2 regions of the Neisseria sp. P0008.S002 genome follow, and region 1 is predicted to be linked to the other one. Evidence: predicted binding sites of a transcription regulator. Region 1 holds the regulator's gene; the other holds the start of a gene.
The links. The regulator FNR, encoded in region 1, switches genes on or off when oxygen is low (the NO sensors DNR and NnrR bind a similar motif). The targets are predictions, from matches to a motif close to TTGATNNNNATCAA.
Positions count from the first base shown of each region.

Region 2: ACTHSA_RS07795 (cytochrome-c peroxidase) is a predicted target of FNR. The motif match lies at 1,913-1,926, and genes of this name have one in related genera.

Region 1 is NZ_JBQCUY010000002.1:264,648-268,769, forward strand. Features, by position in the region: gene ACTHSA_RS03170 (hypothetical protein) at 598-930, opposite strand; gene hemN (oxygen-independent coproporphyrinogen III oxidase) at 1,062-2,483, opposite strand; gene fnr (fumarate/nitrate reduction transcriptional regulator Fnr) at 2,646-3,380, shown strand; gene ACTHSA_RS03185 (CysB family HTH-type transcriptional regulator) at 3,467-4,122, opposite strand, start outside.
Region 2 is NZ_JBQCUY010000006.1:21,455-25,576, forward strand. Features, by position in the region: gene efeO (iron uptake system protein EfeO) at 1-791, opposite strand, end outside; gene efeU (iron uptake transporter permease EfeU) at 804-1,637, opposite strand; gene ACTHSA_RS07795 (cytochrome-c peroxidase) at 2,019-3,194, shown strand; gene ACTHSA_RS07800 (FKBP-type peptidyl-prolyl cis-trans isomerase) at 3,334-3,663, shown strand; gene ACTHSA_RS07805 (BolA family protein) at 3,789-4,037, shown strand.

The DNA of each region.
Region 1 (4,122 bases):
GAGACAAGAGACTGGACAAACCAAAATTGCAGACTGCATTCGTATTTGTCTACACACGATCGGTGTATCCAGCAGGGTTCCTAATATCCAATTGAGTTGATCATTTCAATAAGTTTATATCTGCCACCCTAGGCATAAAAAACCTAAGAGAAACCATAAATATATCGCAGAAGAAGTCAGTATCTTCCCTATTTTCAGATTTCTCCAATAAAACCCAAGTAAGAACATTATAAAAATTAAAGGAATTCCAATATAAATATAATATTTAAGCGATCCTAATTCACTGAACACGTTTATAACAGAATAGAGACCGATAAATCCACCTGACCAAAAAACAATTATTGCTGGCCCTAAAAAAATAGCCGTTATTAAATGAGGGAGCAGTATGATTTTTATCCATTCTTTATATTTGTTGTTCATTTTAATCCCAATTACTTCAATGGTATCGTATCGATTCAAATGGGGGAGCAAAGTGTACAGTAACGTCACCAAGAATAATTACGGTATGTTTGGCAGAATCATGTTTTAATACATATTTGGAGTTCCGCTATATTTTGATTTTCAGACGACCTATGTGTAGCCCCAACTATCTGCATTTTATGACTTAATCAGTTTGCGCAAAGACTGATTGTTGTATTTGATATCGGCAATCAGCTGGTCATATTGGTGCATTCTACGGAGCGAGCGGGTAATTAGATAGACCGAGAAAATAATCAAGCTGATGTTCATCAGACTGACCAGTACGAGCAAAGGCCAAACATCAACGGCCTCGTACCATTTCGATGTCGCAATCAGCGCACTGAAAATAGACAAAGGGAGTGCGAAAACGGCAATGCCCGTACGCATGATAGCAAGTGCCGTGCGTTTTTCTGCAAGGAGAAGCTGTACTTGATTGATGCTGAGGATATCGTTTTGCTGTTCGGTAACCATAGGATACGCGCCTATACAAATTAACTTTGAATTCTGATAAAGCGGAAAATATGGTTTTATGTTACCCGAAAGTATTGAAAATAAAAACAAAGGTCGTCTGAAAATTTTTAGACGACCTTTTCCATTCCTGTTTATACGGTTTGCGAGTATTTGGCTTTGGTTTCTTTATGGCGCAAATGGTAGTCGAACACCATGGCGATGTTGCGGATCAGGAAACGGCCCTTCGGTGTCACGGTCAGGCTGTGCGGTTTGAGACGGACCAGGCCGAGGGTTTCAAGTTGCTTCATATCTTCCAGTTCGGCTGCAAAATAGCGGCTAAACGGAATGCCGAACACGCTTTCGTAAATTTGATAATCAAGCGAGAAGCGGCACATTAAATCCTGAATAATGTTGCGGCGCAGGATATCGTCTTGATCAAGCTGGTAGCCGCGCATAATCGGCAGATGTCCGGCATCAAGAGCGGCGTAATAGGCATCGATGTCGCGCTCGTTTTGGGAGTAGGTGCTGCCGATTTTGCCGATAGAGGACACGCCGATCGCTACCAAATCGCAGTCGGCATAGGTTGAGTAGCCTTGGAAGTTGCGTTGCAGGAAGCCTTCTTTGAGGGCGATGGAGAGTTCGTCGTCAGGTTTGGCAAAGTGGTCCATGCCAATGAAAACGTAGCCGCGCTCAGTCAGGGTTTGGACGCAATATTGCAGCATATCGAGTTTTTCTTCGCTGCCGGGAACGACATTGGTGTCGATACGGCGTTGCGGTTTGAAGATATGCGGCAGGTGGGCGTAGTGGTAGAGGGCGAGGCGGTCAGGGTCAAGCGACAAGACCGTGTCGATGGTGGTTTTGATGCTTTCGGTGTTTTGGTGCGGCAGGCCGTAAATCAAATCGACACTGACGGATTTGAACCCTGCTTCGCGGGCGGCATCGATGACTTCTTTGGTTTCTTCGTAACTTTGGATACGGTTGACGGCTGCCTGCACTTTAGGATCGAAGTCTTGAATGCCGACACTCATGCGGTTGAAACCGAGTTTGCCCAGTTTGAGGACGGTTTTGCGGCTGACTTTGCGCGGGTCGATTTCGATGGAGTATTCGCCGTTGGGGATGAGCTGGAAGTATTTGCGGATCATTTCGAAGACGCGTTCGAGTTGGTCGTCGCTTAGGAATGTCGGCGTGCCGCCGCCGAAGTGGAGTTGCGCAAGCTGGTGTCGTCCGCCTAAATGCGGTGCCAGCAACTCCATTTCTTTTTCCAGATACTGGATATAGGCATCGGCACGGCTTTTGTCTTTGGTAATGATTTTGTTGCAGCCGCAGTAGTAGCAGATGGTATTGCAGAAGGGGATGTGGATGTAGAGTGAAAGGGGTTTGTTGAGCGCGCCCATGTTACGCAGGTTTAAAGCTTGGATATATTCGGCTTCTTTAAAGCCTTCATGGAAGCGGTCGGCGGTCGGATAGGATGTATAACGTGGACCGCTTGATGGCAAACTGGCAATCAATTCGCGGTCGAATTCCGGTAATTCATTGTTTGTGTTAGTGTTATTTGAGATAGGGATGATTTTCATGGTCGGGGCTTGTAGTATGAAGTAAGGAAATTAGGGAAAATTTTAGTCAAAATTTCGATAGTTTGGTAGAATGCCTCATAATGATATGCCAACTTTGACATGGGTCAATAGTTATTCGGCTTCATCAGGGATTGAGAGAACTAAGCAAATTAAAGGTGCGTTATGGCCACACACAATGCAACACATCAAATGAAAACCTTGTGTTCCACATGTTCTTTACGCGAGCTGTGTTTGCCTGTCGGACTGATGCCTAACGAATTTTCACAATTAGACGCGGTTATCCGTCAAAGCCGCCGTCTGAAAAAAGGTGAATACCTGTTCCGTGCCGGCGAGCCGTTTACCTCTTTATTTGCCATCCGTGCGGGCTTCTTTAAGACAACAGTTGCCAGCCAAGATGGACGAGATCAGGTAACCGGCTTTTTTATGTCGGGCGAGCTGATCGGTATGGATGGGATTTGTTCCCATATTCACAGCTGTGATGCTGTGGCTTTGGAAGACAGCGAGGTATGCGAGCTTCCGTTTACACATATTGAAGAACTTGGTCAGGATATTCCCAGCCTCCGTTCTCACTTTTTCCGCTTGATGAGCCGCGAAATTGTCCGAGATCAGGGCGTTATGCTGCTTTTGGGCAATATGCGCGCTGAAGAGCGATTGGCAGCATTCTTACTCAATCTGTCTCAGCGTCTCTATTCACGAGGTTTTGCCGCCAATGATTTTATCTTGCGGATGTCGCGTGAGGAAATCGGCAGCTATTTGGGGCTGAAACTGGAAACAGTCAGCCGCACCTTGTCTAAATTCCATCATGAAGGCTTGATTTCTGTTGAACACAAGCACATCAAAATCTTAGATGCGACAACCTTGAAGAAAATGGTTTCTGGTTGTTCGCACGCTATCTGAATCTTAGGCCGTCTGAAATATTTCAGACGGCCTTTTTAACAAGAATTAAAGAATAATTGTTAAGTTACGCAAGTTATAGTCAGATATTAAATTGAAAAATCTTCAACAACCGGCGTGTACAGAATGCGGTCGACTACTTCTCTGGTCAGTTTCGGTGCAAACATCTGGATAAAGTCATACGCGTAACCGCGCAGGTAGGTATCGGTGCGTAAGGCTATCCAAGTGGGTGATGGTTCAAATAAGTGTGCCGCATCAATCAGCTGTAAATCTTGATCGACCGCAGGATCGTACGCCATTTTCGCCATTAAACCAACGCCCAAGCCTAAGCGGACATACGTCTTCAATACATCTGTATCGGCAGCCGATAAGGCAACATCAGGTTGCTCAATATGCGCTTTATTAAATGTACGCGCAATGCTGCTGCCGGAATTAAAAGCAAATTCGTAAGTAACTAGCGGAAAAGAAGCTAAATCTTCAAGGCTTAAAGGATTGCGGCAGTCCAAAAGAGGGTGATCGTGCGGAACAATCACGGCATGGTTCCATTCGTAGCAGGGTAGTTTGCCCAACTCGGGGTGATCGTCAATGCGTTCGGTAATAATTGCCAAATCTGCTTCTCCGCTGCTGACCATTTGGGCAATGGCAGAAGGGCTGCCTTGTTTGATGGTCAAATTGACTTTAGGGTAGTTTTTGACAAATTCCGCAACGATTTTGGGCAAAGCATAGCGCGCCTGGGTATGCGTTG
Region 2 (4,122 bases), on a different contig from region 1:
TCGATTTCTTTTTGCAGTGCTTCGACATCGGTCATCAGTTTCGCTGCAATTTCCTTCACGCCGGATACGTCTTTTTCTACCCAAAGGGCGTGTTCGATACGGTGGAACCCAGTAAACCCGGCATCTTTCGCGCCGTCTTTGAAGTCGTCTTCACGCGCATCGATGACGGGGTCGAGTTCGCTGAAAAGCTCGGCAATCGGTTCGATGCGTTCGTAATGGACGCGGGTGGCGGCAAACAGGGATTTGGCCTTTTCAATGTCGCCGGCTTTAACGGCTTCGGTAAAGGTTTTGGTTTTCGCCACCAGCTCTTTAACCTCGCCTTGAACGTAAGCTTTATAGTCGGCCAAAGGTTGCGCCAGTTTTTCCAAATCGGCTTCGTTGGCAGTGTCTTTGAAGCCGCTGTCGGTAACAATCAGCTTACCGCGCGGATTGGTCAACAGGCCGCAAGTCATTTCGTATTCGCCCGGCAGTAGGGTAACGGTCATTTTGTCGGATAAACCCGGGGCGATGTTTTCACGCTCGTCCACCACCATCACGCCTTTCAGGATTTCCCATTCCAGCTTGCGGCCGCTGTCGTTTTTGATGTTGAACACGACTTGGCCGCTGGGGACGGTCAATTCCATCGGTTCGCAGGCAGTATCGTTCACACCGATATTGACCGAACCGTCGGCATTGGCGGCAGCGGATGCACCTGAAGCGGCAGGCGCGGCTTTTTCGGCTTCAGGCGGCTGACACGCAGTCAAACCCAGAGCCAGCATTACAGACAAAGCAGTCAGATTGAATTTTTTCATTTTACTTCCTTCTTATTTAGTTAATTTAGTTAACGTTTTTGCCGGCGCGCTGCCGCGCAAAAACCAAATCATGACGGGAACCAGATACAGCAGCCAAATCAGGACTTCGCCTTCGGTTGGGTGGTCGGTATAGCCGAAGAAACCGCCGAGCAGCACGCCTAAAGGGCTGTCTTCATGCAAATATTTCGATGTGTCGAAAGCAATATCCTGCATCACATTCCATACGCCGGCCTCATGCAGCGCGCGAAACGAACCGGCCAGCAGACCGGCCGCCACCACAATCAGAAACGCGCCCGTCCAACGGAAAAACTTCGCCAAGTTCAGGCGCATACCGCCCTGATAAATCAGCGTACCGATGACAACTGCCACCAACAGCCCCAACACCGCGCCTATCGGCATAGACCACGTCGGGCTTTGCTGGAACACGGCCAGCAAGAAAAACACGCTCTCCAAACCTTCGCGCGCCACGGCCAAAAACGCCATGCCGACCAAGGCCCAACCCTGGCCGCTGCCGCGGTTCAAGGCCGACTGAACAGAATCCTGAAGATGCTGTTTCATCGAACGCGCGGCCTTTTTCATCCACAAAATCATGTACGTCAGCATGGCCACGGCCACCAGGCCGATGACGCCGACCACTAATTCCTGTTCCTTCTGCGGAATCTCGCCCGTTGCCGAATGGATGCCGTAACCGATGCCCAAACACATGACCGAAGCCAAAAACACGCCCAGCCAAACCTTCGGCATCAGCTCGCTGTGTCCCGACTGTTTCAAAAAACTGGCAACAATACCGACGATCAGGGCGGCTTCGATGCCCTCGCGCAGCATAATCAATAAAGCAATCAGCATAAAAAACTCTAAAGTGAAACGTTCATTTATTAACGCATTTATAACGCTTTATGTTTAATAACGCAAATTATTTTCATTTTTTAATAACCCCATATTTCTTAAGATTTTTTAAAAGAAGATAACGGACGTAATCAATAAAAATTAAAAGGCCGTCTGAATTTTATTTTTTCAGACGGCCTTAAAAACAGTAACTAATTGTAAATAAATAATAAAAAAGTTCCATAGTATAAATTTCCCTATCAGTGATATTTTCAAAATTTATCAAATTTAAAAGGTTGATTTACAACAAAAATTAAAACCGCCTTATCTTTTATAGTTGGCATTTTGCTGGTGCAATCAGCAATCCATTACATAACAAACGCATAACAAAGGAACCCTCCTATGCCACGTTTAAAACTCCACCAAATCGCTTTGGCTTTGGCCGTTTCTGCCGCGCTGACCGCCTGCGGCGAGAAAACGGCTCAAACAACCGAAACCCCTCAAGCGGCTTCTGCCGCGAGCGCTGCCGATGCTGCCGCAAGCACCACCGCCGTTTCGGCCCCTCAAAATTCCGCCGATATTTCTGCCGAAGATAAAGCCCTGTTGGAACGCGCGCAAGCTACGTTCAAACCTTTGCCTGACTTAGCCGAAATGCAAAAAGTCCGTCCGTTTACCGAAGAACAGGTCAAACTCGGCCAACAACTTTGGTACGAAAACCGCCTGTCCAAAGGCAACACCGTCAGCTGTAACTCTTGCCACAACTTGGCAACTGCCGGCGTAGACAACATGCCGACCAGCGCGGGCCACAAAAGCCAATTCGGCGGCCGTAACTCCCCAACTGCCCTGAATGCCGCCTTGTTGGGCAGCCAATTCTGGGACGGCCGTGCAGCCGATGTGGAAGAACAAGCCGGCGGCCCATTGCTCAACCCGGTTGAAATGGCCAACGTTACCGAAGCCGATGCCGCCGCCAAAATCGCCGGTATCCCTGAATACCAAGAAAAATTCAAAGCCGCATTCCCTGAAGACGGTGCGGTTTCCTTAAAAAACATCACCACCGCATTGGGCGCGTTTGAACGTACCCTGCTGACCCCGACCCGTTGGGACGACTACCTGAAAGGCAACGTATCGGCCCTGAACGAACAAGAACGCAAAGGCGTACGCGCATTTATGGACAACGGCTGTATCGCTTGTCACAACGGCGTCAACTTGGGCGGTACCATGTTCCAAAAATTCGGCTTGGTGGACGGTCCTTACTGGAAACACATCGACGATCCTAAACACGACAAAGGCCGTGCGGACGTAACCAAAAAAGCCGAAGACGAATTCTTCTTCCGCGTTCCCGGCTTGAGAAACGTCGAACGCACCTACCCATACTTCCACAACGGCAGCGTTTGGGAACTGGATAAAGCCGTCAACATCATGGCAAAAGCGCAATTGGGTAAAACCTTGGCTCCGGAAGACACTGAAAACATCGTTGCCTTCTTGAAAGCCCTCTCCGGCAATGTTCCAGAGTCTGCCCGAACCATGCCTGAGCTGCCCGTCTCCCACGATGTCAAATCCCAACCTGACAACAAATAAGGGTTAGCATAAAACAAAGGCCGTCTGAAAATCCGTTTCAGACGGCCTTTTTGCTACCGGCCATATGGGCGGCTTTGTTTCACGATTGCGCACAATATGGTAATCTTGAGCCGATTTTCACCATACATCCGAAAGGAACATCATGAGCCTGATTATTGAAGACTTGCAAGAAGGCCACGGCAAAGAAGCCGTCAAAGGCAAAGAAATCACCGTACATTACACCGGCTGGTTGGAAGACGGTACCAAATTCGACTCCAGCCTCGACCGCCGTCAACCGCTGACCATCACTCTGGGCGTCGGCCAAGTGATTAAAGGTTGGGACGAAGGCTTCGGCGGCATGAAAGAAGGCGGCAAACGCAAGCTGACCATTCCTTCCGAAATGGGCTACGGCGCACACGGTGCCGGCGGTGTGATTCCTCCGCACGCAACTTTGATTTTTGAAGTCGAGCTGCTGAAAGTGTACGAATAAGCATTTGACGCTCCCAAAGACCGAGGCCGTCTGAAACCCGAAGTTTGGTTTTTCAGACGGCCTGTTTTATCAAGATTCGGTATAATGCCCTCTTTTACAAGCAAACCATTTCCCAAGGAACCCCCATGCTTTTACCCGAACAAGTCAAAACCCTGATTGAAGGCGTTACCCCTTGCGAACACGTCGAAGTCGAAGGCGACGGCCATCACTTCTTCGCCGTCATCGTTTCCTCCTCATTTGAAGGCAAAGCCCGCCTCGCCCGCCACCGCCTGATTAAAGATGGCCTCAAGCCACAACTCGAAAGCAACGAATTGCACGCACTGTCGATTTCCGTTGCCGCCACTCCGGCCGAATGGGCTGCCAAACAGGCTTAATTTGGAATCAAACAAAAGGCCGTCTGAAAACTTTTCAGACGGCCTTTTTCATACATATTAAACAGCGCAGGCAATCAATACAAAC